DNA from 2 places in the Cohnella sp. GCM10020058 genome. Region 1 is predicted to be linked to the other one. Evidence: riboswitches for the same ligand, from Rfam matches in the RefSeq annotation. Region 1 holds a riboswitch; the other holds the start of a gene.

Evidence for each region. A riboswitch is a leader RNA that binds a small molecule or an ion and turns the genes downstream of it on or off. The one in region 1 is predicted to bind thiamine pyrophosphate.
Region 2: another riboswitch for thiamine pyrophosphate. It lies ahead of thiC (phosphomethylpyrimidine synthase ThiC); the one in region 1 lies ahead of ACFSR7_RS27935 (ABC transporter substrate-binding protein).

What each region holds. Positions count from the first base shown of each region.
Region 1 is NZ_JBHUJV010000017.1:99,641-114,529, reverse strand. Features, by position in the region: gene ACFSR7_RS27950 (ABC transporter ATP-binding protein) at 1-307, opposite strand, end outside; gene ACFSR7_RS27945 (ABC transporter permease) at 304-1,077, opposite strand; gene ACFSR7_RS27940 (thiamine-binding protein) at 1,067-1,372, opposite strand; gene ACFSR7_RS27935 (ABC transporter substrate-binding protein) at 1,420-2,502, opposite strand; TPP riboswitch at 2,605-2,719, opposite strand; gene ACFSR7_RS27930 (phytanoyl-CoA dioxygenase family protein) at 2,823-3,632, opposite strand; gene ACFSR7_RS27925 (helix-turn-helix domain-containing protein) at 3,818-4,633, shown strand; gene ACFSR7_RS27920 (DUF5107 domain-containing protein) at 4,728-8,063, opposite strand; gene ACFSR7_RS27915 (helix-turn-helix domain-containing protein) at 8,216-9,103, shown strand; partial or broken gene ACFSR7_RS27910 (transposase) at 9,413-9,553, shown strand; gene ACFSR7_RS27905 (hypothetical protein) at 9,590-10,327, shown strand; gene ACFSR7_RS27900 (golvesin C-terminal-like domain-containing protein) at 10,762-13,581, opposite strand; gene ACFSR7_RS27895 (phytanoyl-CoA dioxygenase family protein) at 13,688-14,503, opposite strand; gene ACFSR7_RS27890 (extracellular solute-binding protein) at 14,527-14,889, opposite strand, start outside.
Region 2 is NZ_JBHUJV010000007.1:506,357-521,245, reverse strand. Features, by position in the region: gene ACFSR7_RS12380 (ABC transporter substrate-binding protein) at 1-695, shown strand, start outside; gene ACFSR7_RS12375 (histone H1-like repetitive region-containing protein) at 638-1,159, opposite strand; gene ACFSR7_RS12370 (YcnI family copper-binding membrane protein) at 1,586-2,206, shown strand; TPP riboswitch at 2,278-2,384, shown strand; gene thiC (phosphomethylpyrimidine synthase ThiC) at 2,735-4,495, shown strand; gene ACFSR7_RS12360 (ThiF family adenylyltransferase) at 4,488-5,654, shown strand; gene thiE (thiamine phosphate synthase) at 5,651-6,568, shown strand; gene ACFSR7_RS12350 (thiazole synthase) at 6,571-7,386, shown strand; gene thiO (glycine oxidase ThiO) at 7,383-8,549, shown strand; gene thiD (bifunctional hydroxymethylpyrimidine kinase/phosphomethylpyrimidine kinase) at 8,546-9,415, shown strand; gene pheS (phenylalanine--tRNA ligase subunit alpha) at 9,880-10,914, shown strand; gene pheT (phenylalanine--tRNA ligase subunit beta) at 10,968-13,421, shown strand; gene ACFSR7_RS12325 (cell division protein ZapA) at 13,525-14,889, shown strand, end outside.

The DNA.
Region 1 (14,889 bases):
CGGAGGCGATATTGGCGCCGACCGACAGCCAAGGAAACAGCGACGCCTGCTGCGGCATATAGCTGATCTGTCCGCGCCTGCCGGTCGTCTCCGCGCCGTCGATCAGAATGCGCCCCGCATCCGGACGCTCGACGCCGCCAATCAGGCGGAACAGCGTCGACTTGCCGCTGCCGGACGGCCCGAGCAGCGTGACGAACTCGCCGTCCGCGACCGTCAGCGAAATGCCGCCGAGCACGGGATGGGCCTTTTTGCCGCGCGAGTAGCTATGATGAATATCGATCAGTTCAAGCTTCGCTTGTCCGCTCATCGCGCTCCCCCCTCCCGTGCCGCCGGCCGCCAGCGAACGACAAGACGCTCGAGCAGCGCCGCGATGCCGTAAAAAGCGAGCGCCATGCCCACGATGCTTACGATCGCGGCGAATACGCTTGTCGTATCGTAGCCCTTGGACTTGAGCACCAGATAATAACCGATCCCCTCGCTTGCGCCGAGCCACTCCGCCACGATGGCTGCCGTGATGCTGTACGTAGCCGTGATTTTCAGGCCGGAGAAAAAGTACGGCAGCGAAGCCGGCAGCTCCAGCCGACGCAGCACCGTTAACCGGCTCGCGCCGATCATCGCGAGGTACTCGCGCAGATGCGCATCGGCTTGTCCGAGGCCGGCCAGCATCGACCAGGCGATCGGAAAGTAGCAGACGAGCGCCAGCAGCACGAGCTTCGGCGTCAGGCCGAAGCCGAACCAGATGATAAGCAGCGGCCCTAGCGCGATCAGCGGAATGTTTTGCGTGATGATGATAATCGGCGATAGTGCGGCCCGGACAAACGGGATGAGGTGAAACACGATGGCAGACAGCACGCCCAGCCCGATGCCGAGCCCGATGCCCTTCAGGGCCAGCTTCAACGTCGATCCGCTCTGCGCCAGCAGCCTGTCCCGCTGCTCCCAGATCCGTTCACCGATCGCCAGCGGCGACGGCAGCGTAAAGGGCTTGATGTTCCATAGCGCTACGCTTAGTTGCCAGAGCGCCAGCACGGCGACCAACGTGCCGACCGGCAGCAGAAAGCGGCTTAGCTTACTGTCCATCGGGATATTTGCGCAGCAGATGCGCCATGGAGGCGCCGTCCGATCCGTGAACGAGCAGCTTGATTTGCGACAGGACGGACGGGCTTCCTTTTTCGAACATCGCGCGGTTCATTTCCTTCACGATATCGAGCAGCTCATCGAGGTCCCCCTCCATTGTCGTCTCGAGCGGCCCGACCCGGTACGCGACGCCGGAAGTCTTGATGATCTCGATCGCCCGGTCGACGTACAGATGCGTATCGTCCTCGGGATTTGCGGCCTTCGGCAAAATCTGAATGCTGAGCAGCGCTTGCGACATGTCTGTTGTCCTCCTCGTTTAGATTCTCATTTAAGTTTTCGGCAAATTTAAGGCTGCGGCAAAAAGTCGTTCGTGAACATCGCGTCGTAGTCCAGATCCTTTGTCAGCAGCTCGTGCTCCTTCAGGAATTCGGCGTAGCCGGACCACACTTCCCGCTTTTGCTCGCCCCAGCGAGGCGCGTCGTCCTTGTATCTCGGGCTTAGCCAGGCCTGGCTTGCCTTGACGAGATCCGCGTTCAAGTCGGGATTGGCCTTGATCAAGATGTCCGCGGCTTCGGCCGGATGGTCGATCGCGTACTGATAGCCTTCCGACGCCCCTTCGACGAAGGCGCGGACGACGTCCGGTTTGTTCTTGATCATCTTCTCGTTCGTCGTCAGCACCGGCGTATAATAATCGAGGCGCTTGTCAAAATCCGAGAGATAGACCATGTTCAGCTGGATGCCGCGCTGCTCGGCTTCGATGCCGGTCCAGGCGTAGAAGATCCATTCGAAGTCGATATCCTTTTGCACGGCGGTGAAAAAGTCCGCAGTGCCCGCGTTGACGAACTTGACCTTGTTCACGTCGGCGCCCTGCTTCTGCATCATCGAGCCGATGACGGCCTGTTCCGCCGGCGAGCCCCATCCGCCGTAGCTATGGCCTTCGAAGTCTTTGGGCTCCTTAATGTTTTTATCCGCCGGAGAAGCGAAGCCCGACGTATTATGCTGAATGATGGCGGCCAGCGAGACGATCGGCATATCGTTCTCTCTTGCAAGGGTGAGCCCCTCCTGCGCGCCTACGCCAAAATCCGCCGCCCCCGTCGCGACCATCTGGTCCGCGCCGCTCTCCGGCGGCAGCACGATCTCGACGTCGAGTCCGCGTTTTTTCCAATAGCCTTGATCGGCCGCGGCATACAGGCCCGTGTGGTTCGTGTTCGGCGTCCAGTCGAGCACGACCTTCACCTTGCCGAGATCGGCGGCTTGATCGCTTGACGCGGAAGCGGATGCCGACGATGACGCGCTCGCGCCCGTTGATGACGCTTCCGAACCGCTGCCTCCCTCTCCGTTCCCGTTTCCCCCGCAGCCCGCCATAATCAGCAGTGCCGCGATTGCCGCCGCGCCCTTGCCGCGCCAGCTTTTTTTGACCATACGCATCTGTCTCTTCTCCCTCTCCATGCCTTCGCACGCAGACATTCAAAAAACGCCCCCCGTATACGGAGGGCGTCCTAAATAAGCATGGACAAAACGCGCGAATCCGATTCGCGCTTCCCGCCTCCCTACGCTGGTACTAACCAGATCAGGTTAAAGGGTCTGCATCATTGTAACGGGATGCACTCTCAGCCGGCCTATTCCAGCTCCCCCGGGGTTTGTTCGATTGTCGACGTACTTGGCCGTGATTGATAACGCTCCTCATTATAGCAGAAGATCGGATTCTGTCCAGCATTTGCCGCGGACTCCGCCAGAGCGCGCCGCCCTCAATGCGGGTACATCGTCTCGAACTCGACGCCGCAAGGTCCCCCGTCGGCATTCAGATCCAGCTCCACTTCCGTCCCGTCGGCATGATATAGCGGCCGGTAATATTGGCCGATTGCCGTAGCGGACGCGTTGGCATAATGACAGATGAACGCCCGGCGAAATCGATCCTTCGTCTTGTTGCGATACGATCCGTGAATCAGATTCCCGTTAAAAAACAGCACGTCCCCAGGCTCCATGACGACGGGCATCGCTTTTTGGTCCTTCGGCGGCTTCACGAAATGGGTCGTGAACGACTCCTTCGCGTCGGCGTGCTCGGGACAGACGATCTCGTAATCGTGCGTCTTCGGCACGACCAGCATGCCGCCGTTCTCCTCGTCCGCCTCGTCGATCGCGGTCCATGCGGCGATACAGTTGCCCGGCTCCACCTTCAAGTAAAAGTTATCCTGATGCAGCGCCTGGCCCTTGGCCCCTGGCGGCTTGTAGTAAAACATGCTTTGCGCGGCCAGCGGCGGCTCTTCGTACAAATCCTCCAATACGGCTAACACCGGCTGATGCAGCATATACCTTTTAGCCGTTTCGTTAAAGCGGTTCGGGTGCATGACTCGCGGGTACCTTTTTAGCGGTTCTTCTTCGCCTGCGGTCATATCCGGTTCGTAATAGCCTGGTACGCCCGTGCGGCCAATCTCTTGGAAGGTGTCCTTGATTTCCTGAAGCTGCTGCGGATTATATAGCCCTCTTACAATAAGAAAGCCTTCGTTTTCGAACTTGTTTTTTTGCTCCTCGGTCAAGCTCTGAAGCGCATAAGCCATGCCTTCTCCTCCTCCGAATCGGATATGCTTTTCTTCCGTTCCTACAGGTTCAGTATATTTTTTTCGCGCTCGGACGGGGAGTAGCAATCCTGCTTTTCACTCACACGATTCTGCTATCCGCTGGATATGAGCCTCGCTGCGCGGTATGCTGGGAGCAACAAGTTTGCTGCAGGGAGAGATAATAAGTGGAAGAGTTCGACAAGCCGTCCCATTACAGCGGGTTATCCTCCGGCATCATTTTGTCGGGGCATTTTCAGGTCGACGACAGCTACGTCACCAGCCGTCCCCATGGGATGGAAGATTGTCTGATCGCTTATACGATCGGCGGCAGCGGCTATTTCGAGGTGCCCGGCAATCGGAAAAATTGCGCGCCCGGCGACATCGTCCTGCTCGGTCCCGATACTCCGCATACGTACGGCACGACAAAGGGAGAGGAATGGAACTTCGTATGGGCGCATTTTGCCGCCAGGTCGATCGGGGACAAGCTGCTGCCGGCCGAGCCTTTATCCGTTCATTCGCTGGAACCGGGCTCCGTGCAAACAAGAATATACGAGGCCTTTCGGCGGATTCTCTCCGACGCCAGAGAAAGAAGCGAATACTGGCATGACCTGTGCCTGAATTCACTGCGCGAAATTCTAATGCTGCTGGCGCAAAGACAGAGCCGCAAGCTCGATCCGCGGGTTGTGGATGCCATCCATTTTTTGTCGGTTCATATGCGGAGTCCCGTTCAAATCGAGACGCTGTCGAAGGCGATCGGGCTGTCTTCCTCTCGCTTGTCTCATTTGTTCAAAGCCCAAACGGGCCTGTCCGTCATCGATGCGCTCAACCGGATGCGAATCCGTCAGGCAGCCCTGCTTCTGGAGCATACGGATCGCAGCGCCGCGGAGGTCGCCTACGATGTCGGTTTTCATAACTACAATCACTTTATGAATCAATTTCGAAAATGGGCCGGCACGAATCCGAGCGCATTCAGAAAGCAGGAGCGACCGGACAGCGTATGAGCGTTCTTCCTGCAGAAAAGGAAAAAGAGCGGATCGCTCCGCTCTTCTTGCCTTCCAAGCCTTTGGTGCGCCACGTGTACCTGGTCCGCGATAATCAACGGCCGACCAGCGCCAGGTGAACGCGCGCGCCCTGATGATTGACATCGAGAGCCGCCACCGCCTCTAGCTCCGCCTTCGCTTCTTCTTCGCGTCCGAGTCCGAGCATCCCGAGTCCTCTCATATACCGGCAATGAATCAGATTTCGTTTGCTCAGATCGTCCTCGAACACCAGAAAGTCCGGCAGCGACACGGCAAAGTAGTCGAACTTCACCTCATCGTTCAGATGCCGCTCGGCATAATCGATCAGCTTGTTGAAGCGCCTTTTCGCCTCGTTCTCGTTCCCGAGCTTGCGCCAGGCCAGCCCCTGGTAGAAAATCATATCCGGCGGCTGGTCGTTATAATACATCGCGCTCGCCGGCTCCTCGAGTCCTTGCGCAGCACCGCGGAAGCTTGCAGTTGCCTGAGCGGGCATGCCAAGGCCTTCATAGGCAAGTCCCAGATAATAGTTGATGTTATTCTCCTGCGCACCCTCGAGCTTGCCTTCCCCCAGATTTTCGGGATAAACGAGCGCTGCCTGCAAATGGGCTGCCGCGTCCTCGCAGCGCCCAGCCGCGAGATCGAGCTTCGCGGCCTCGACATGCGCCAGCACATGCTGTCCCGTCGCCTTGCCCTCTCCGCCCTCCCAGGGATGGAAGCGGCGCGCCTCGAGCGCCAGAAGCGCTTCGTCATGGCGGCCCATCCCATTGAGCAGCGCAACGAACTCCAGATACAGATCGTCGCGTCGGTCGACCTTGTCCTTGTGCGGCCGAAGCTTGGACAGGCGCCGCTCCGGGGCGAAACCCAACCTCTTATACAACTGGTCGAGTTCAAAAAGCACGCGTGCATCGTCCTGGTCAAGCGCATGCGCCCGCTCGAGCGAGGCGAGCGCGCGGTCGGCGTCGCCCAGCTTATTGAAGTAAGCGAGCGCCAGATTGCGATGGACGGTCGGAAAGCCGTCGTTCGACGCGCGCGACGATTCCCATGCCGCGATCGCGTCTTGGTGGCGCTTCTTGTCATACAGCCAGTTGCCCAAGTAATAGTTCGCCTTGTCATCGGCCGCGTCCGCGCGGATCGCGCTCTCCAGCACAAGCAAGTCGAACAGGCTGTTCGGGAAGCAGTACGCGGGGTTCGCCGTGCGTCCGGCCTTCCGATACGCCTCGGCAAGCCCCGCATCGCCGGACGCTTCGTGCAGATAGCCGAGCGTGTAGTGAATCATCGGATATGCCTCGGCCGCGGCATCGGGTGCGATGCGGTTCAGCACCTCGATCGCTTCCTCGTGCAGGCCTGCGGACGCATAATCGCCGGCCAGGCTGAGGCTATTGTGCGGGTCGCCGCGCATCAGCCGCATCAGCGCCTCGCGGGCCAAAGCCGCATCGTCCCGATTGCCTGCTGCGCGCAAGGCGAGAATCCGCTCGTTGGCCGCTCCGAAATCGGCGACGTCGATTGCCAGCGTCTCCGCCGCGTAGGCGGCCGCTTCTTCCAGTCGCCCTAGCCTGCGCAGCATCGCCGCCTTTAGGTGGCGCGCCTTATAATTGCGGGCGTTGCGCACGAGGGAGCGCTCGGCCAGCTCCAGCGCTTCGCCATAGACGCCCTTGGCGGCAGCAATCTGCGCAAGCGTGAAGTAGCCGGCATCCTGCCAGGCAGCCGACCAGGTTGACTTGTACAACGCCGCGAACGCTTCCGTGTCCTTGCCCTGCAGCTTCAGCGCCAAGCCGAGCTGGTAGAGCGCCTCGCCGTCGTACGGGTTCGGATTGCGCCACGAGAGCGATTTGACCGCCGTTCCGAAGTGCCGCTCCGCCTCTGCGAGCAGGCCGCGGCGCAGCAGCAGCGTCCCGTAAGCGACGTTGATCCGGATATCGGACGGATCCCGCTTCAAGCCCTCAAGGTAGTACGACTCGGCCTCGAACGTCGCATGGCGATACTGCTCGAGATGTAGGCCCGCCAAGTACAGCTGCTCGTTCGTGCGCAGCTCCTGCGGCTCGGGCAGCGGCTTCGCGGCGTCCGGCACGTCCTCGATGGACGGCGCTGCGGGACGGTACGATACCAACATGCGCCCTTCCGCGCTCACGACCGATACGGTCAAGTCATGCTGCCGATCGTCCTCATCCAACGACACGACGGTCTTAAACGTCGCCACCGGAGAAAGCGCCACAGTCTCTCTGAAATAGACGCGCTTCCTGCCGCGAAGCTCGACGACTGCGCCTTCGAATAGGGATGTTGCGTAAGCCGCCACCGTCGCCTCGCGCGCCGTCTCGTCGACTTCAAGATTAACGGCCGCGTCGACGGTGGCGTTTTTGACGATGCCGATATCCTTGTAGGGCATGAAGTATTGCGTGAACGACTTCTCTTCGTAGGGCGCGAGCCAGGTGAAGTCCGGCTGGTTATCCGTATAGACGCCCGTCATGAGCTCGATATACGGCCCGTCTTCATCCGTCAGGTTACGATCCCACGCTTGTCCGAACTCGCCGTTGCCCCAAGTCCACTGCTTTTTGCCCGGAGATACATGGCGGTTGGCGACGTGCAGCAGGCCCGCTCGAACGTCATGGTCGTAGCCGCCGACGAAATTATAATCCGACTTATACGCCATATAGGACGTCGGCACGGGGATGTTGCGGTAGCGCGAGATATCCACGCCGGCCGAATAGTCCATTTTGTAATACGTGCCGGTAGCGATCGGGAAACGGGATACGTCGCGCTTGCCGTGATCGAATACGGCCGTTACGTCGGGCGGAAATACGGATTGCGTATGGTCGTTAACCGCGACGGCGGGGTTGGCCCACCATAGAAACGTTTGCGGCTCAGGCGTGCGGTTGTACAGCTGCGCGGAGATCTCCAGATAAGCTTTGCCCGGGTACAGCGTAAAGCCGGCCGTCACCTTCGTGCCGTACATGCGATCGATCTCGCTCACCCATACAGTAGCCGCGCCGTCATCGCGCGCCTCAAGCTTGTATTCGACCGGGCCGTACGTGTTCGGACGATGGTGCTGGGGCCAGTTGAACTCGATGCCGCCGGAGATCCACGGACCGGCCAGTCCGACGAGCGCGGGCTTGATGACGCGGTTGTAATAGACGAAGTCGTAGTCGTTCGTTTTGTCGAGCGCGCGGTAAATGCGGCCGCCGAGCTCAGGCATGATCTCGATGCGCAAAAATTCGTTTTCCAGGATGGCGAGCCGGTAGGGCTGCGGCTTCTTGTCGTTCTCGATCTTGTCGACGACCGGATGCGGATAGACACGGCCGGAGCTTCCCTGGTACACGCGCTTCTCCAGGAACATGGGATTGCGGTCCGGCGCGCCGATGCCATAGGTCGGAATGGAGACAACCTCTTCCCAGATCCTTACGGCATGCTGCTCCATCGTTGCTGCTTGTTGTTTCAAAATAGTTCCCCCTCCCTCATGTTAGCTTCACTTTACGACAGACCGCACTTCTCGCAAATGAACGGAATTCGGTTTATGATGGAGAATATTCGGATTCGCGATTGCGAACGTCATGAAGTGGGGGTAATGCGATGGATGCCGTTCAGAAGCCCGAGGGCTTTCCCGAAGAAAAGCTGCTCGTGATACCTGACTACCTTGCCGCCGAGCTCGCAAGCTTCGAGCTGACCAGAAATTTCTACGTGAGCGATATCGGCTACTTCCCCCGCGCGCGCCATCATTATCGCGAACGTCCGGGGGGCTGCGATTCGCATATCGTCATTTATTGCGCGGAAGGGGCCGGCTGGATCGAGCAGGACGGTAAAACGGAAATGCTGACCGAACGTCAGCTGGCTGTCATCCCCGCCGGAGCGCCTCATCGCTATGGCGCCTCCGAGGAGGCACCATGGAGCATATACTGGTTTCACCTGCGAGGCGGGCAGGTCGGCGCTCATCTGGCGCTATACGGGCTGTCCGGACATCCGATCCCGATACCAGCCGCTCTTGAAACCCGCTTTGCGGAGAGCTTCGAGCGATGCTACGGCCTGCTGGCCGACAAGCCATATTCGCTGCCTGCACAAGTCCATGTCTCGCTGACGCTTGGACAGCTGCTCGGCGCGATCAGTCTAAGCGCGTCAGGCTCGCACCGCCATCGCAAGCGCGAGGAGGATCTGTCGCGGGCGATTCGCTTCATGAACGACCGTCTGCATGTCACCGTTACGCTGCCTGAGCTAGCCATGCATGCCGGCCTGTCCAAGCAGCATCTCATCCACCTGTTTAAGCAGGAGACGGGCTTTCCGCCGATCGATTATTATTTGCGGCTGAAAATGCAAAAAGCCAGCCAGCTGCTGAGCCTGACCGGTCTGTCCGTCAAAGAAATCGCCGCGGCCGTCGGATTCGGCGACCCCTATTACTTTTCGCGCATGTTCAAAAAGCTGATGGGCGTATCGCCAACCGATTATCGCAGCGTGCCGAAGGGCTGAGCGGTCCGGGCGCGCTTTTTCCGGCTAAAGACACCTGTCTTTCTGCCGTTTTAACGGTATCCCCTTCGGTAAGGATCGCAGAGGCCGCAAGGACCTCCGCCTCGCCTTGCGGGTGATCCGTTTCAGCGCTTACGCATGTTATCTGGATCGTCTCGGTTGACCCTGTCGCCTCCTCCCATCCGTGAGAGTTTTCACACGCCCCTTTAAAACACCTTTACATCATAGCCCTTCCTTCGGTATAATAAGAACAAATGTTCCCGCAAAAGGAGAGGCAGCCCTTTGCCAAGTCGTATTTCGATTCTGGATTCTATGCCGGTTTATCGTCAGGACGACTGCGAGGGCGCTCTTTTCGCCGCCAAGTGGCCCCATGGTTTTCGCTGCCCCCGCTGCGCGCATTCTCATTATTATGAAGTGTCGTCTCGCGGACGACAGCTTTTCAAATGCCGCTCTTGCCGCCATCAGACCTCTCTAACGGCCGGGACGGTGTTGGAGGGCTCCCGTACGCCGCTCACCAAGTGGTTCCATGCGATGTACCTGATGCAGCTCGGCATCAGCGCGAAGCTTCTGGCCGAGCTGATCCAGGTGACATACAAGACCGCGTGGCTGATCAATCATAAGCTTCGTCACGCCATCGGTCAGTGGGATCTTGACCGTCCGCTCGAAGGGGCCGTGCAGCTGCTTGGCGAATTTTACGGCTACGAATACCACCGTCATCTTGGCAGCCCCAATGCTCAAGAGGCATTAAAGCCCCAGCCGGTCGTGATTGGCGCCTCTCTGAATGAGGCGGAGCAGCTCGTTCATCTTAAAATGAAAGCCGTCGACGGGCCGGAAGGAAGCGATACGACTAGAGAAGGCGTGGCGGACGGCGAGGAGGCTGCGGTGCGATTTGTGCAAAAACATGTCTCCGCCGGGCTTCCTGCCGGACATGTAACAAGGCTCGAGCGCGGCCACCATGGACGGACGGCGCTCCATAACGCCTGGCGGGAAGCGGTGCGCTGGCTTTCCTGGACGTTCGGCGGAATCGGCCCGAAGCATCTTCAGGCTTATTTGAACGAGTTCTCTTTTCGCCTGACATGCCGAACTGCGGCGTTAGCCGAGCTGATCGGGTGCTGCGGCATGACAGGCAGGATTACTTACCGGGGCTTGGTTGGTCCTAGATCCGGCATTCGTCCGTTACAGTGGGCTTACAGACGCCCGGCACAACCTCATCGTCGTGCCCTGTAGGCGCAAAGCGTCGGGGTACGATCTCCACGCTTCTCGGCGCACCTTGTGGAACGGGATATTCTATCGCGAGCGGAAACGATATGGAGTGGATTGATTGGATTGTTTGCGGTGGATTGTTTGCGGTGGATTGTTTGCGGTGGATTGTTTGCGGTGGATTGTTTGCGGTGGATTGTTTGCGGTGGATTGTTTGCGGTGGATTGTTTGCAGTGAATTGGATTGATTGGATTGGATTGGTTTGGTTTGGATTTTTCGCCAATCCCTCTCCAACCTGACGCAAGGGGATATCGTTCAAACGCTGCAAAAGGCGATTGTACGCCCCAGCGTAAGCTCCGACAGTGCTCTCTCCCGCGGGGCATAATCGAGCGCCTGAAAGCGCGGACAGCCGGCCAGCGCTCGCGCCTGACCGGCTGTCCGTTGTGGACGTCGGTGAAATTTTAATCTGAAGCGAGCAGACTTAGCGTCTTCTCCGACGTCCTCCCGCTTCGGCTGGTCGCCGCTAGCTCAATTGTGTTGGTCCCTTCCGTCAGATTAAGCGGAACCTGGAATACGTTCACATAGCGCGTACTGTATGGCGTCGTCTGCGTTGCGCCGTTCAGCTTAACCTCCAGCTTGACACCCTCATTCGCTTGGCCCGTCAGCAGGTAGCTGCCGTTTTGAACATGGCTGCCGTCCGTATCGTCCAGAACAACGACGGGATCTATGGAGCCGTTCGAAGGGACGGGATTATGCGTCGCGCCGAACGGATCCGAGGAAGCTAACGAGAATTTCACGGCATCGGCAATCGTATACTCGTTCGTGGAAGTTGACGTTATTTTAACATATTGGTTTGTTCCTGCCTCAAACGGATAGGTGCCGATCCATACCCATTGATTGCCGTTCGTCTTCTGATTCACGGTTTTTGTCGTATCGGTACCGCCGTCGTATCCGATCTCCAGGCGGGCGGACGAGGCGCGGTCCGCGCTTGCATTCCACAGCATATAGACGTTGTATTCGCCTGGAATCGTCACGTAAGGCGTCCACGTCGCCTTCTTGTTGGCCAGCTTGTTGCTGTGAACATAGTCTGCGCCGAAGCGGGATGCCGAATAGCTGCTGGAAACCCAGCCCGTATCCGCGACGAATCCGCTGTCCTGGTTGTCTACGATGATGTCCAGCGGGACCTCCGGATCAGTTGGTTGTTCAGCGCCCTGGTGAACGGCTTCCAGGCCGGCATTGGTCGTTTTCATCATGTCGATCATATCGGTATAAGGCTGATCCTGCTGATTGACGAGTCCGATGTTGAAGTTTTCGCCGTCCTTCCGTCCGGTCACAGCTTGATCGTAGTAGGAGAACCACCCGGAACCGACAAAGAGCGGGTTCGTCAGTTGGCCTTCCGCTAAGGCCTTATAGCTGAGTCCCCGGTCCGCCACTGTCGGAACGCTCGTTGCCGCATTTACCGCGGACAGACCGTGCTGGGTCGTGCTGAACGTATGCTCCAGGTTTAGCAGCGGTTTGCCATAGTCCTGATAGCGTGCCATCCAATTCGGATCGTTCGTATAATTGTCGACCGAGAATGCGTCTACGTAAGCCATCGATGCCGAATCCCAATCGAGGCTGGTACGCCAAGTCGGAACGACCGACGAGCCCAGAAATAAATGGTTCGTATCGTAGCGGGCGATGATCGCTCTGACCGTAGCGTAATAGGTTCTGGACGCAAGCTTGATATAGGCCGATACGTCGGCGGAAGGAACCTTGGACAGCGTGATCGGAACCGCTTTCAAATCCTCGAACGATGCTGCATTCGTCCCCAATATCTGGTTGGTCTCCGCGAGATCCTGATTATGCCGTTCGGCGAACAGCTCGACGAACTTTGCCTTTGCGGGCGAATCCGCACCCATGCTCAGCACCTTTGCGACGATGTCGGCGTTCCACCCCGCCTCGTTATCGTACGTATAGCCGATAAGCCAGGGATCGCCGGCCGCCGCCTGGAGCTGCGGCTGAAGCGAAGCCTCGATCGTCGATTCGGCCTGCGGATCGAAGACGTCGTACGTCCAATCGATTCTCTTCAGCGTGGGCGGGTCCTGCAAAACCATCAGATAAGGAAACGTAAGCGTATTCGGCTTCGACCACTTGCTGAACGCGTTGAATCCCCAGTCGATCAGCCGCTTTTTCGTGATATCCTCCCACTTCGTTTCATAATCGGTGCCGTATTTTTTTATGATATTCGCCGTCAAAAGACTTACTCGTTCGCCGTTGGCGTCATTGGAGTAAGCATCCGCATAGAGGATCGGATCGGGGAGTTCCTCGAACACTTTTCGTGGCGTGCCGTCCGATTTTTTAAGAGGCGTCCCATATCCCCACTCCCAGATGCTGGCGGCATCGACGCCTTTCATAATAAACGGATACCCGTCCGGCGTAATAAACCACCAGATACCGTCGATTTGCTGAAGCCTGAAATAACCGCTCGCGGTCTGTCTTTCCAGCGCTTTAATTCCGCCGTACGAATCGTAAATATCCGGATCCAGCTCGACATCCGCAAGTGCGGCGGCTTCCGTCGCATATTCTTGCTGCAGTTGCGCGTCCGTCGTCACCTTGCCCGGCCAATTGTCGTAGATCCACTGCCCGTACCGGTCCGCCATCAGGCCGTCCTTTTTCATCTCGTCCTGCAGCTCCGTAAGCGTCAATGCCGGACCGGGATTTTGTCCTTCGTCTCCGACGCCCCGATAGATCTGCACCTCGCTCAGCGGAATGTGCTGGTATGCATGCGACCGCTTCATGTCGATGACGATAAACCGGGCGACGGCGTCGTGAAGCGGAAAGTTTACGGCGTAATTCAGCGCGGTTCCGGTTCTGACATGCTTTCCCGCCAGATAATAATAATCCGTATTCGCCTCCGGCCGGTATTTGACGACGATTTCCTTAAACCCCCAATAGCTGTTCGGAGAATTCATGACGACGTTGATGCGGTCCAGCGGATAGTCTTTTAGCAGATCGATGACGACCTGCACCGTTCCAGGCAAGCTCCCGTTGCCCATCCATCCCGCATAGGTCGTCGTCGATCCGTCGAGCAGCTTGCCCGTAGCGGCAGGGATGATCCCCGTTGCGTTGTAGTCCGGAGAATTCCCCGCATTCGGCGCGAGGCTGAAATAATAGTTGCCCGTCCGGAGCACGGCTCCGGGCTGTTCGCCATGAATGCTGGCGGTCGGAACAAGAAATGCGGCTACCCATACGAAAGCCAAAAGGAGCGGCCAAAAACGAAACGTATGCCGAGTTCCCATGATGTTCGCCTCCCCAAAATGACTTGCCCAAGCAAAGGATAAAAAAAGAAAGCACGGTAGACGGGATTCGTCTGCAGCGCTTTCTACGAATAAAACTGCGGGCTATTCAGACCTGGTATAGCGCCTTGAGCGGCACCATGGATTCTTGCGGGACATAATACTTGAACTTGTCGTCGCTGATGCTGCCGAGAAGTTGGCGGCGGATCGGGTCTGCGCCCTCGAGCAGCTTGCCTGAGGCTTGATGATAATCGATCGGTCGCATCCAAAGCGGACTGTAGCCCATGAACAGCTGGCGGCGGGTAAACGAAGACGTATTTGGGGCGCCGGCGTGCCATACGTTTTGTGCGAACAGGAACACGTCGCCGGGTTTGCCGCACAGCTGCAATTCATCCTCGAGCTCGAGGTTTACGTCTTTATGGTTCGGGTCAAAGGGCTTTCTGTGACTTCCCGGGATCAGCTTCGTATTGCCCCGGTTCGGCTCCGACATATCGCTCAGCACATAGCAGGCCTTAATATAGTACGTCGCGGTCAGTCCGCTTGTTTTCGGGAACTGGGGATGCGGACCGTCCTGATGCCAATCGATAAAGCTGTTCGTCGCCGTCTTCTTCAGCTCGGGATTCGGCTTTCTTACGGTCAGATGCGAGATATGGAGCTGGATGTTGTAGCCGAGCAGGTTGACGACCAGCGGCAGAATCGTCGGCTCGTCGATCAGCGACAGAAATTCCGGATGGCGCTCCACGCTGTTATAAATGTTGTAGGACAGACTCTCCTCTTCCTCCGCCAAGACGGCGTCCACCGCCTCGTTCAGCCGCCGGACCCGATCCGCGTTTAAAATGCCGGGCAGCAGCAGATAGCCTTGTTCTTCGAACTGCTTCTTCAGCGCCTGTATATCCGGCTTCTTGCGATCGATATCTTGATTCACTTCGCTTGCACCTCCATTCTGATTCATTTGTTTCCGTAGCCGAGCGCGGCGAGCTGCTCCTGGGCCGTATCCGTGAACAGCTTATATTTCATCGTCGTTTCGAGGGTTTTGAGGAATTTGTCGTATTCGCCCAGGTCACGCTGACCGTACGCGAACTTTGCCAGCTCTTCCTTGATATACCGATCCGCGTCGGAGGCGACATAACCCTCGGGCAGATCGACGAACCAGTTCAGCGTTTGAATGCGGGGCTGATCGCCCGCGAACTTGATAGATGCCGCCTGCGGCACGAATTTTGTCTGCAAGTATGCCATTTCGGGACGGCCTGTGAACTGGTACAGCCACGAGTAGCCGACTTCGCCCGCCTTATCCGTCATGACGACTTTGTC
Region 2 (14,889 bases), on a different contig from region 1:
AACAGTTCAAGGAGACGTCGTTCTGGCCGACCGGCTTCATGGGCGGGTACGGCATATCGATCTCGAGCAAAGCCAAGGACCCGGTTCGCATCATCAAGTTCCTCGACTACCTCGCCTCGGACGAAGGCCAGGTGCTGAACAACTGGGGCATCGAGGGCAAGCATTACGTCGTCGAAAACGGCAAACGCGTCGTGCCCAAGGACGTCCAGGACCGTATCAACAACGACAATACCGCGTTTACCAAGGAATCCGGCATCGGATTTTACTGGAACATCATGGTGCACTACGGAGATGGCGTGAAGGACCCTAGCGGCAACTATTATACGAAAAACAGCCCGGATATGATCACCCAGGGATACAGCGACGCGGAGAAGGAAACGCTGGCCGCCTACAAGGCGACGACGTGGAAAGACCTGTTCCCCAAGGAGGACGAATTTAACGTAAAGGCGTACGGCGCCGCATGGAACATTCAAATTCCCGGCGAGGACGAAGTGTCCATACTCGGCAACAAGATGAAGGATATCACTTGGAAGCGAATCCCGGAGGCCATCCTCGCGAAGCCCGAGGACTTCGACAAGATCTGGGACGCCTATCAGAACGACCTGATCAAGGCGGGCGTCGAAAAGATGGAGAAGGGCTACACCAAGTACGTGCAGGACCGCGTGAAGCTGTGGAGCGCGGACGAAGGAAAATAACGTTCGGCAAGCCTCCGCGCCCTCTCCGGGCCGCGGAGGCTCTTTGTTGGAAGGGGAAAAAGCATTATTGGGGCGGGTATTTGCGGAAAGCAAGCGTTAACTCGGCATACCGGCGCTTTGCGTATGGGCGCTTTGCGTATAGGCGCTTTGTGTATGGGCGCTTTGCGTATAGGCGCTTTGCGTATGGGCGTTTTGCGCATGGGCGCTTTGCGTGTGGGTACTTTGCATATCGACGCTTTGCGTATGGGCGTTTTGCGTATGGGCACTTTGCGTATGGGCGCTTTGCGTATGGGCACTTTGCGTATAGGCACTTTGCGTATAGGCGCTTTGCGTATGGGCGTTTTGCGCATGGGCGCTTTGCGTGTGGGTACTTTGCATATCGACGCTTTGCGTATGGGCGTTTTGCGTATGGGCACTTTGCATATCGGCACTTGACGGATGTATAACGGGTCGAAAGCCTGCATTTGTACAGGTATTCTCTGCCGACGCGCACCGCCTGATGAAATGCCTGCAAATGTGCAGGCAAATCCAAAGCGCAAGCCGGAAATTCGGCTGATGGCGTAAATTAACTGCGCTTTCGCAGCTATTTTGTTTTAACGGGTCGCCATCGGCATAAAAAGATGTATATTTGCAGGCATTGCGGCAAAAGAACAATACGGGCGAACACATGCGGGTCCTTCGGGACGGCTGTCGGACGAGTCTTCGACAGGCGTTTCGCGCGACGCCGGTTGCGGATAAGAGCCAAACTTAAAAGACCGTCGGGTGATCTGTTGATCTGTTGATCTGTCCCTGACGGTTTGTTAGGCGTGCATGGCTCTTTGGGGTCATGCGCTTGTAGCCGGGAGTGCTTACAATATAGCTTATCCACGGAATAGAGAGGTTGGTTGAGGTTGAAAAAGAAAATAGGGGCTTTGCTGTTCGCCGCCACGCTGGCGTTCGGCTACACGAGCATGGCAAGCGCGCACGTCCGGGTCGAGCCGGCGGAGGTCTCGCAAAATGCGTACCAGGTGTTCACGATTCGCGTCCCGAGCGAAAACGAAGGCGTCAACACGACGCAAGTCAAGCTGGACGTCCCTGCCGGCGTGGAAGTGTCGCGCTTCGAGCCGTATCCCGGCTGGACGAGCACGACCGAGAAGGACGCGGACGGCAAGGTCGTCTCCGTCACCTGGAAGTCCGATGGCAATGGCATCACCGAGACGGAATTCGTGCAGTTTCTGTTCCAGGGCCACGTCGCGGAGGATGCGAAGGAGCTGGTCTGGAAGGCGCATCAGACATACTCGGACGGTGCCGTCGTCGATTGGAGCGGCGCGCCGGACGCCGATACGCCGGCTTCGGTGACGACGGTCACGGCGGCTGCGGCCGGAAGCGACGGGCACGGACATACGGGAACCGCATCGACGGACGCATCGGACGGCGATCGGGATCCGCTGACGCTCGGCCTGGCCATCGCCGGCTTGGTGGCGGGCCTGGCGGCGCTGGCGACCGCGCTGCTGCGCAGGAAGTCGCGCTAAGCTCTGGCGCCGAGGCGCAGCGCTTGCCGGCGGATTGACACGAAGTCCGCCGCCGTGTACAGTTGAAACATGAATTCCACTGGGGGCGCCCGCAAGGGCTGAGATAAGGCAGCGATGCCTTGGTCCCTTTGAACCTGATCTGGGTCATGCCAGCGTAGGAAAGTGGACCAATGTGCGTAGCAAGCTGCATCGGATTGCGGCGACGCGAGCCGGCAGGCCGTGTCGTGCCGGCGCGTCGTCTTTTCGCATCTGCGGAAAGCGTCCGTTTCTCGTCCGATCCATGCAGTACGAAGCTGCTCGTTTTGGCCGCTCCCGACGGGGCGGCTTTTTTGCATCGCATGCACAAGAGCCGCCTCCCCAACGGAGCGCCGATTCAGGCGTATTTGCGTCGGCCGACGGCCCATCCGTCTCCGGGCGCAAATGCCGTCCGCAGCTTCGGTCCGTCATTGTGTTTCTTTTTTCGCATCGTGCCCTTGTCGGCCTCCCGGAGGAATTCGCATGAATTCATTCCAGGGAGGTTTTTTTGCGATGGCGATCATGACCCGGGCGCTGCCCGGCAGCCGCAAAGTCTACTTGAACGGGGAAGGGGGCATTCGCGTGCCGATGCGCGAGATTCGGCTCTCCGACAGCAGGGCGCAAGACGGCTCCTTGCTGCCGAATGCGCCCCTGCTCGTCTATGACGCAAGCGGACCTTATACGGACGACGACTACGAGGCCGATATCGAAAAAGGCCTGCCGACATTCAGGGACGCCTGGATCGAAGCCAGAGGGGATACGTTCGAATACGAAGGAAGGGAGTCCGGGCCGTTAGACGATGGCCACAGGTCGGAGCCGCGTGCCCGTCTCCAAGCCGCGCCGGTCTATCCGGGCCTCAAGCGCAGGCCGCTCCGGGCGGCCGAGGGACGCAACATTACGCAGCTTCATTATGCGCGCCGGGGCATCGTCACGCCCGAGATGGCTTTTATTGCCGTACGGGAAGGAACGACGCCCGAATTCGTGCGGAACGAGGTGGCTGCCGGGCGCGCCGTCATCCCGGCCAACATCAATCATCCGGAGTGCGAGCCGATGATTATCGGACGGCATTTTCACGTGAAAATCAACGCGAACATCGGCAACTCCGCCGTCGTCTCGTCCATCGAAGAGGAAGTGGAAAAGATGACGTGGGCGACCCGCTGGGGCGCGGATACGATCATGGATTTGTCGACGGGCAAAAACATTCATGCGACGCGCGAGTGGATTATGCGCAACGCGCCGGTTCCCGTGGGCACGGTGCCGATCTACCAGGCGCTAGAAAAAGTAGGCGGACGGGCCGAAGCGCTCACCTGGGATATTTATCGCGACACGCTGATCGAGCAGGCGGAGCAGGGCGTCGACTATTTTACCATTCACGCCGGCGTGCTGCTGCGCTATATCCCGTTGACGGCCGAACGGGTGACCGGCATCGTGTCCCGCGGCGGCTCCATTATGGCGGCCTGGTGCCTGGCGCATCACGATGAGAACTTTCTCTATACGCACTTCGAGGAGATTTGCGGGATCATGAAGGCGTACGATATCACCTTCTCGCTCGGAGACGGCCTGCGGCCGGGCTCGATCGCGGACGCCAATGACGAGGCGCAGTTCGCGGAGCTCGAGACGCTTGGAGAGCTCACCCGCATCGCCTGGAAGCACGACGTGCAGGTCATGATTGAAGGACCGGGCCATGTGCCGATGCATCTGATTAAGGAGAACGTCGACCGGCAAATGGCGGTCTGCCAGGAGGCGCCCTTCTACACGCTCGGACCGCTGACGACGGACATCGCCCCCGGCTACGACCATATCACGTCGGCCATCGGCGCGGCGATGATCGGCTGGTTCGGCACGGCGATGCTCTGCTACGTCACGCCGAAGGAGCATCTGGGATTGCCGAACAAGGAGGACGTCAAGGACGGCGTCATCGCCTACAAGATCGCGGCTCATGCGGCGGATCTCGCCAAAGGGCATCCGCGGGCCAAGCTCCGCGACGACGCGTTGTCGAAGGCGCGGTTCGAATTCAGGTGGCGCGACCAGTTCCATCTGTCCCTCGACCCGGAGCGCGCGATGGCGTACCACGACGAGACGCTGCCGGCCGAAGGGGCGAAGACCGCCCATTTTTGCTCGATGTGCGGACCGAAGTTCTGCAGCATGCGGATTACGCAGGATATTCGCGACTACGCGGCCGCCCGCGGATTGAAGGAGGAGGAAGCGGTGGACGCCGGCATGCGCGAGCGGGCGGACGGCTTTAAGGCGGCGGGCGGTCAAATTTATGTCTAGCGCCGACCTCGGTACGATGCTCCCGCGCGGTGACTTTGCCGGTCCCGGAGACGACGAGGGCATCGGACCTGGCGATTCCATGTCGCGTTACGCCCGTCAGATTCGCTTCACTGCCATTGGGGCCGAGGGTCAGCGCTCGCTCGGCGGCGCGTCCGTCCTCGTGGCGGGCGTCGGCGCGCTCGGGTGCGCGCTCGCGCAGCAGATGGCGCGGGCGGGCGTAGGCACCGTCAGGCTGGCGGACCGCGACTTCGTCGAGCGCGGCAACCTGCACCGCCAGTCGCTGTTCGACGAGGCCGACGCCGCGGCGTCGACGCCGAAGGCGGTCGCTGCTGCGGAGCGATTGCGCCAGGCGAACGGCGCCGTCCGGATCGAGCCGTTCGTGGCCGAGATCCGGGCGGAGACCGTCGGGGCGCTGCTCGCCGGCGCGGATCTGGTGCTCGACGGCACGGACAACGCCGAGACCCGCCTCTTGCTGAGCGATGCCTGCTTCGCAAGAGGCATTCCTTTCCTGTACGGCGGGGCGACGGGTTCGGCTGCGAGCGCGGCGTCGCTCGTGCCGGGAAGGACGGCATGCCTTCGCTGCCTGATCGGAGGAGAGGAAGATGCGGAGGCGGGGGATACGTGCGATACGGCTGGCATCGTCGGCCCGGCGGTCGAACTGGCCGCTGCCCTTCAGGCTGCGGAGGCGCTCAAGTGGCTGAGCGGCAATCGCGGCACGATGCGGCAAACGTGGATCTCGGCGGACGTTTGGCATTTCTCGCTGCGGGAGACGAGACTGCCGCCTGGCAGGCCGTCCTGCCCTTATTGCGGCGATGCCTGCGCAGCTCCCGCCCGGGAGCCGGCTCTGCACCGGTCAGGACTGGAAGCGACCGTCCTGTGCGGACGGGACACGGTCCAGGTGGCGACGGGCTGCACGCTCGCGCCGCAAGCGTGCGCCGATCGTCTTGCGCGCCGCGGCTGCAGAGTTCTCGTCGCCAACGACTACCTGGTCCGGGCGCGGACGCCATGCGGCGCCACGCTGGCCGCGTTCGGCGACGGACGGGTTCTCGTGCGCGGCGCGGCAAGTATAGAGGACGGCGCAGAGGAAGCGATCCGGCTATGCCGGACCTATGTAATGGAGACGCCCGGAGATGCGGGAGCGGAGGAGGAGCTGCATTGAAAACGATACAGGACTGCAAGCTGTATGTAATTACAGGCGAACAATACCATCCCGGCAAGCCGCTCGACGAGGTGATGGAAGCCGCAATCGCCGGCGGGGCGGACATCGTACAGCTTCGCGACAAAGAAGGCTCGCCTGCGCAGCGGCTGGCAAAAGCAAAGTTGCTGCGCGCGTTGACACGCCGTCACGGCGCCTTGTTTATCGTCAACGACGACGCCGAGCTGGCGCTTGCCGCCGATGCCGACGGCGTTCATCTCGGCCAGGACGACATGCCGCTCCCCGAAGCAAGGATAAAAGTCGGCGCAGGCAAGCTGATCGGTATCTCCACACACACGCTCGCGCAGGCGCTGGAGGCGGAGCGCGGCGGCGCGGACTATGTGGGTGTCGGACCGGTCTATCCGACGCCGACGAAGCCGGGCAGAGCGGCGGTTACGACCGCCTATGTGTCCCAGGCGGCCATGCAGTTGAGGATCCCCTTTTTTGCGATCGGCGGCATCTCCCCCGCGACTGCGGACGACGTGCTTGCGGCGGGCGCGCGGCGGCTGTGCGCAGTATCGGCAGTGGTCGGGCAGCTTGACCCGGCTGCAGCATGCGCCTTGCTTAGGCGCAGCATCGAGCGGTGGGAGGCGCAGGATAGGCTGCGCGGCAGCGGCCGGACGGCGGCGCATACGGCGGCGACGGAATCTTCGGGAGCGGGAGCCGGCGCCGGCAAGCGGATCTCGCTGCTGCTGAACGGCAAGCAAGCCTGGTGCGAGGCCTCTACGCTCGGCGCGCTGGCGAGATCGCTTCGTCTGGCCGAGCGAAGGGTGATGGCGGAGCTGAACGGCGAGGCGGTGCCGAGAGCGGACTGGGACGACGTCCCCATCCGCGCGGACGATCGCGTCGAGTTCGTACAATTCGTAGGAGGTGGATAACGATGCGTACGGCCACGTCGCGGCTTGAGATCGGCGGCATCGCGCTCAGGTCCAGACTGTTTCTGGGCACGGGACGGTACCCGAGTCCGGCCGTCCTGCGCGAGGCGCTGGAAGCTTCGGGCGCGCAAGTCGTTACCTTCGCGATTCGCAGAATCGACCTCGACGTCGCGGAGCAAGACCCGCTGCTGCGGCAGACGGAAGGGAAAGACCTGGTTTACCTGCCGAATACGTCAGGCGCCTCGACGGCGGACGAGGCCGTCCGGATTGCCCGGCTGGCGAGAGAAGCGGGGTTGGGCGATTGGGTCAAGGTCGAGATCAGCGGCCATCCTCGGCTGCTGCTTCCCGATCCGCTCGAGACGCTGAGAGCGACGGAGCGCCTCGTCTGCGAGGGCTTCACGGTGCTGCCCTATACATCCGACGACCCGATGCAGGCGCTCAGGCTGGAGGAGGCGGGAGCGGCGGCCGTCATGCCGGGCGGCTCGCCGATCGGCACCGGTCTTGGCATCCTCAATCCGCGCAATCTGGCATGGATCGTCGAGCAGGCGGCCGTGCCCGTCATCGTCGACGCCGGACTCGGCTCGGCCGCCGACGCCGCAATCGCCATGGAGCTGGGGGCGGACGGGATCCTGGTCAATACGCCGGTGGCCAAAGCGCGGGACCCCGTTGCGATGGCCGCGGCCATGAGACTCGGCGTCGAGGCCGGATGGTTGTCGCGGCAGGCAGGCCGAATTCCGCGGCTCGCGAGCGCCTCGGCAAGCAGCGTCGAGACCGGCGCGTGGTTCGCGGCGGCGCCTGCGGCAGGGGAGGCTCAGCCTTGAGCCGGACGGTGCTCGTGCTGGGCGGCGGCATCGTCGGCTTGTCCTGCGCTTATGAAGCGCTGAAGCAAGGATGGCGCGCCATCGTCGCAGACCGCGGCGAGATTGGCGGACAGGCATCGGGTGCAGCCGCAGGGATGCTCGCGCCCTATTATGAGAACGGCGACGGTCCCGACGCTTTTTTCCGCCTGTGCCTGGATAGCTTTGCCCGTTACCCAAACTGGACGGCGGAGATTGAAGAAGCTGCCGGCATGTGCGCGGGCCTGGTCCGGTCGGGCAGCCTCCACGTCGCGCACCGCGAAGCGGACCGGCTGCCGCTGCTCGGCCGGCTCGCTTGGCAGTCCGGTCTTTGCGCGGGCATGGATTGGCTGGACGCGCCGGCATTGTCCCGGCTCGAGCCTTCCTTGCCCGGGGGGCTTGCCGGTGCGCTGTATTGTCCGGCGGAAGCGCACGTGCAAGCGCCGCTGCTGGTCAAAGCGCTTGCCGAAGCGTGCGCGCGGCTTGGTGCGCAGCTGCTGCCGCTGGCGGGGGCGTTGACCGTCGCGAGCCGGGGCGCTTCCGGCGGACTAAGCGTCCGCTTCGAGGAATACGGGACGATCGGCGCGGACGCGCTCTGCTGCTGTCTCGGGGCCTGGAGCGGCACGCTGGCGGATTGGCTTGGACTTCGCATTCCCGTTCATCCGATCCGGGGGCAAATCTGCGCCTACGATCCCGCGCCCTTCAGCCTTCGGCATATCGTGTTCGGCTCCCGGGCCTATTGGGTGGGCAAGCCGGACGGTTCGCTCGTCTGCGGCGCGTCCGAGGACGAGGCCGGCTTCGACCGGACGGTGACCGCGGGCGGCATCGGACGGCTCGTCCGCGCGGGCGGGCGAATGTTCCCCGCGTTGGCCGGCGCCGCGCCGGCCCGAAGCTGGGCGGGACTGCGACCAGCCACGCTGGACGGCTGGCCGCTGATCGGTCCCGTACCCGGCAGGTCCGGCATCTATATGGCCGCCGGGCATTATCGCAACGGCATCCTGCTGAGTCCGGCGACGGCAGCCGCGTTCGGGAATTGGCTGGAGGCCGGAGGCGCCGGCGCGGACGACGCGGCGAGCCGCGCGTTCCGGCCGGAGCGCTTCGGCGCCTATGAGGCGGCCGGCGAAAGGGAGGAGGCGACGTCAGGATGATGGAGCGGGCGATGGCCGATCGGGCAGACGCCGGGCGGAGGGCGCACGGACGCGGCCCGGCCCGGGCGCTCACGATCGCGGGCTCGGACTCGGGCGGCGGCGCGGGTATCCAGGGCGACTTGAAAACCTTTCAGGAGCTCGGCGTGTTCGGCATGAGCGTCGTCACGGCGGTCACGGCGCAAAACAGCGTGGGCGTGCAGCAGGCCGAGCCCGTGCCGCGGCGGCTCATCGCGGCCCAGCTCGACAGCGTGCTCGCCGATCTCGGAGCGGATGCGGTCAAGACGGGGATGCTGCCGACGCCCGAAGCGGCTGCGGCCGTCGCCGGCGCGCTAAGACGCTTCTGTGTGCGCAGGCTCGTGGTGGACCCGGTGCGGCTGTCCAAGGACGGCTTTGCGTTGGCCGGCCCCGGCGCGTTCGAAGCGACGGCGAAGCTGCTGTTCCCGCTGGCCGAGCTGGCGACGCCGAACGTGCCGGAGGCGGCGGCCCTGCTCGGCGTCCCGGAGGCAGACCTCGCCGGGACCGGCGCCCGCGTCGAGGCCGCAAGGTCGCTGCTGGCCTGGGGGCCCCGATACGTGCTCCTCAAGGGCGGCCATGCCAAGGGGCCGGCCTGCACCGACATATTGGTCGGCGCGGCGGACGGCGGGGCCGAGCCGGTGCTGCTTCGCGGACCGCGCCTGCCGGGGCGGGGAGCTCGCGGCACGGGCTGCGCGTTCTCCGCGGCCGCCTGCGCGGCGATGGCGCTCGGCGCTGACGTGCCGGCCGCTTGCCGCACAGCAAAGGCATTCGTCGCGACGGCGCTTGCGGCGAGTCTCGGGCTTGGCGCCGGGACGCCAAGCCTTCGCCATGCGGCTTGGCGCGAGGGTTGACGGGCGCCTAGCCCCGGGGCGCGGTCCTGCCGGAGCCCGATATTTCCCGGCGGCTTGCTTGACGTGCCATGTTCCCCTATAATAATCAGTAATTCATAGCAATCCTGAACAAATGCGACGATGGAGACAAGTAAGCAGCACCTGCCTGACCAGGGAGGGAACGCCGAGACTGAGAGCGTGCCCGAGGTGAAGAGCTGCCGAATTTCACTCCGGAGCAGTCGCTTGAACGCCGACGAGGCTCGATGCGTTGGCCAGTAGAGCGGACCGGCAGCGGCCCGTTACGCCGTTCGAGCGGGAATTCCGGCTTGACGATGCTTCTCAATCTGCAGATTGTCGTCAGCAAGATTCCAATTAGGGTGGTACCACGGTCCTTTCGTCCCTTTTACGGGGAGGAAGGGCCTTTTTTGTCGGTTCGCAAAAGGGCAAGCCGGCCGATAGACCAAGCGATAAAGGAGAGAGGCATCATGAAGGACCGGTTGGAGGCGCTGCGCGTTGAGGCGCTTGCGCAATTGCAGGAGGTGGCCGATGCCGGCCGCCTGAACGATCTGCGCGTGCATTATTTGGGCAAAAAGGGTCAACTCACGGATATCTTGCGCGGCATGGGCGGACTGAGTGCCGAGGAACGTCCGGTGATCGGGCAGGTCGCCAACGACGTACGCGCCGCCATCGAGGCCGTGCTGGCCGACAAGCAAGCCGCATTCGACCGCGCCGAGACGGAGCGCAGACTGGCCGCAGAGACGATCGACGTCACGCTGCCGGGCAGGAGCGTCGCGACAGGCAGCGTTCATCCGCTGACCAAGGTGACGCAGGAGATCGAAGACATTTTCCTCGGCATGGGTTATACGATCGCGGAAGGTCCGGAGGTCGAGACCGACTACTTCAACTTCGAGGCTTTGAACCTGCCCAAGGATCATCCGGCGCGGGACATGCAGGATTCCTTCTACATTACGGACGAGATTCTGCTGCGCACGCACACCTCTCCTGTGCAAATCCGCGCGATGAAGAACGCGGACGGCGCGACGCCGCTTAAGGTCATTTGCCCGGGCCGCGTATACCGCCGCGACGATGACGACGCGACGCATTCGTTCATGTTCCATCAGATCGAAGGGCTCGTCGTAGGCCCCGACATTCGCATGAGCGACCTGAAGGGTACGCTGCTGCAATTCGTCCAGGCGATGTACGGCGCGCAGGTCCAGATTCGTCTGCGTCCGAGCTTCTTCCCGTTCACCGAGCCGAGCGCCGAGGTCGACGTCACCTGCACGCAGTGCGGCGGACACGGCTGCCGGATGTGCAAGCACTCGGGCTGGATCGAGATTCTCGGCTGCGGCATGGTGCATCCGAAGGTACTCGAGCACGGCGGCTTCGACCCTGAAAAGGTGTCCGGCTTCGCGTTCGGCATGGGTGTCGAACGCATCGCCCTGCTGAAGTACGACATCGACGATATTCGTCACTTCTACAACAACGATCTGCGGTTCCTCGGGCAATTCGCCCGTATGTGACGGCTGCTGCCGGTATCCTAGCGAAGGTGAAAAAGGAAGGAGCGGTATAACCCGTGAACGTATCCTATCAATGGTTAAGCGAATATATCGATCTCGGCGGCATCGAGCCGCAAGCGCTCGCCGAGCTGCTCACGAGGGGCGGCATCGAGATTGACGGCGTCGTATCCCGCAACGCGGGCGTCACGAAGACGGTCGTCGGCTATGTATTGGAAAAGGAAAAACATCCGGACGCGGATAAGCTGAACGTCTGCAAAATCGATGCCGGCACCGGCGAGACGCTGCAAATCGTCTGCGGTGCGCCCAACGTGGCCGCGGGGCAGAAGGTGCCGGTCGCGCTCGTCGGCGCGAAGCTGCCGGGCGACCTGCAGATCAAGCGTGCCAAGCTGCGCGGTGTCGAGTCGCAAGGGATGATCTGCTCCGCGCGAGAACTGGGCATCAACGACAAGCTGCTGCCGAAGGAGCTGCAGGAGGGCATTCTCGTGCTGCCGGCGGACACGGCGGTTGGCACGGATATCGCCGACCTGCTTGGCTTGAACGATTCGGTGCTGGAGCTCGATCTGACGCCCAACCGCTCGGACTGCTTGAGCCTTCTCGGCGTCGCATACGAAACCGCCGCGCTGACAGGTTTGCCGCTGACGCTGCCCGAGCCGGAGAAGGCGCTGTACCCGGCGGCGGACAAGACCGCGGACACGATCGCGGTCGCCATCGAATCGGCCGAAGCTTGCAGCCACTACGCGATGCGCGTCGTAAAGGGCGTCAAGATCGGCCCGTCTCCGCTCTGGCTGCAAAACAGGCTGATCGCCGCTGGCATCCGGCCGATCAGCAACGTCGTCGACGTCACGAATTTCGTCATGCTGGAGTACGGCCAGCCGCTGCACGCGTTCGATGCGGCCAAGGTCAAAGGCACGGTCCGCGTTCGCTTCGCGCATGAAGGCGAGACGCTGGTCACGCTTGACGGTCAGGAGCGCAAGCTGGAGTCGCACATGCCCGTCATCGCCGACGACGCGCATGCGATCGCACTGGCCGGCGTCATGGGCGGTCTCGATACCGAAGTAACGGCGGACACGGTCGATATCCTGCTCGAATCCGCCAGATTTGCGGGCGCTCCGGTTCGCAAGACCTCGCGCCAGCTCGGTCTGCGGTCCGAAGCTTCGGCGCGCTTCGAGAAAGGCGTCGATCCGGAGCGCGTGCTCGGCGCGCTGGACCGCGCGGCTTCGCTGATCGCGCAGACGGCCGGCGGACTCGTCGCCGACGGGGTCGCCGAGGTGCGTCTCGCAACGCCTGCGCCGGCGGTCATCGAGCTCTCGCTCGAGCGGATCAACCGGATGCTGGGCACCTCGCTTTCCACGCTCGAGGTCAAGACGATCTGGTCGCGGCTCCAGTTCGCGGCCGAGCCGGCGGGCGACGGCGTATGGCGTCTGACCGTGCCGACGCGCCGCGGCGACATCACGCGCGCAGTGGACCTGATCGAGGAGGTCGCGCGGCTTAACGGCTACGACCGCATTCCGACGACCCGCATCGAAGGGCCGACGACGACGGGCGCGCTGACCAAATCCCAATCGATCCGCAGAGAGCTTCGGAAGCTGTTGTCCGAAGCGGGGCTTAGCGAGGCCGTGACCTATTCGGTCACCTCCGCAAGCCGGGCCGCGCTGTTCCCGGAGCTGTCCGGGGCTGCAGAAGGGATGCGCCCGATCGGCCTGGCGATGCCGATGAGCGAGGAACGCAGCTCGCTACGGGCGACGCTGCTGCCGAATCTGCTCGAGGCCGCTTCCTACAACAAGTCCCGCCGCAACGCGAACGCTGCGGTGTTCGAGATCGCGAGCGTGTACCATTCAGCGGAGGAGAAGCTCACGACCCTGCCTGCGGAGCATCCGAGGCTGGCCTTTCTGCTGACGGGCAATCGTCTTGGCGCAGGCTGGAATCAAACGGCGGCGGCATACGACTTCTACGATGCCAAGGGCGTCGTAGAAAAGCTGCTGACGCGGCTCGGTCTGACCGGCGCAGTCCGCTTCGAGCAGGCGCAGCCCGCCGACTTCCATCCTGGCCGTACGGCGGCATTGAAGATTGTCACCGCGTCCGGCGAATCGACGATCGGTTACGTCGGCCAGTTGCATCCCGAGCTGCAACGCGACTTCGACCTGGGCGACGCCTATGCCGCCGAGATCGATCTGAAGCCGCTCTATGAAGCGGCGGATTCCCGCATCGTTTACAGCACGCTGCCTCGCTTCCCGTCCGCGGAGCGGGATCTGGCCGTCGTCGTCGACGGATCGGTGCCCGGCGCGTCTCTCGTAGCGGCCGCACAGCAGGCTGCGGGCGAATACCTGGAGTCCATCCGCGTGTTCGACGTCTATGCGGGAGAGCGCCTCGGCGCCGGCAAAAAAAGCGTCGCGCTCTCGCTTGTGTACCGTCATCCGGACCGCACGCTGAACGACGAGGAGATCGCCGAAGCACAGCAATCCGTCGTTGCCCGACTGGAACAATCTTTCAGCGCGGAGCTTCGCAAATAAGCAGGAAACGGCGCAAAGCGCAGCGAATACATCAGAACGCGAATAGCGGACTGAGAGACGTTCGCTGCGATTTTGCTTAAGTTGGAACGTGGGAGGAATAACCGTGAATGCTGACGACAAGACACGCGTAACGGTTGACATATACGGCACGCAATACACGTTGACCGGACATACCAGCAGCGAATACATGAAACGGGTTGCTTTGCTCGTCAGCGATCAGATGCACAAGATCGCGAGCGGCTCGCCGCGGCTCGATCTGGCGAGGCTTGGCGTGCTCGCTTCGGTTAATATGGCCGACGAGCTCATGCGCATCCGCCGGGAAAACGAGCGGCTCCTCCACGAGGAAATAGAACGCAAACGGCTGTCCGCCGAGATCGAAACGCTGCTGGCCGATTGGGACAAGCACAAGGCCGAGAGTGCCGCGGCGCTGGAAGCCGCGGAGCGGGACTTCGCCGAGCGGCAGGCCGACCTGAAGCAAAAGTCCGAACAATCCATCGCGGAAGCGACGGCCAAGGCGGACGAAGAGCGCGAACGGCTGCGCAGCGTCCATCAGGCCGAGCTCGATCGGATCATGGCCGACCACGCGGCCGAGACCGAGCTTTATGCCGAAGAGGCCGAAGCCCTTCGGGCCGCGCATGCGGCAGAGCTCGACCGGCGCACATCCGGCTACGAGGCGGAGCTAGCGAGCTTGAAGTCCGCGCAGGGCGCCGAGCTCGAACGTCTTCGGGCCGTGCAGGCGTCGGAGCTTGCAAGCGCCCGCTCGGTGCATGCGGACGAATTGGAGCAAGCGGCCGCCGCGCAGCGCGACGAGATGGAAGCGGCAGCCGCCAGACACGCGGCCGAGCTTGAAAGCGTCGTCTCGGCACACGGTGCCGAGCTCGAGCGGATCCAGGCCGACCACGCGGCCGAAGCCGAGCTCTTTGCGGAGGAAAACGAATCCCTGAGACAGGCGCACGTTTCGGCTATGAACGAGATCAAATCCGCGCACGCGGCTGAGCTGGCGCGAATCCGGTCTGCGCAGGAAGCGGATCGGGAGCGGGCGCAAGCGACGTTCGAGGCCGAGCTGCGCGATGAGCGCGTCTCGCGCGCCGAAGAGCTCGAATCGCTGCGATCGGCGCATGCGGCTGAGCTGGGAACGCTAAAGAGCGGACACGAGCAATCGCTGGCCGAGCGGGCGGCGCAACAGGACGAAGAGCTGCGCACGATGCGTCAAGGCTACGAGGACGAATTGGCGCTGCTGCTGGAAGGCAAGCAGGAAGAATTGCAGCGGCTGACGCTGACGCTGGAAACGGCGTTGCGGGAGCGCGAGGAGATTCGCGCGCGTATGCAGGATGCCCTGGATGCGGCGCTTGCCGAGGGCGAAGGCCGCGTGAGCGCGCTCCGGGAGAGCCATGCGTCGGAGCTGGCGGATCTCGAGGCGCGTCAGGCCGAGGAGCGGGAACGCCACGCGGCGGAGCGCGCATCCGAG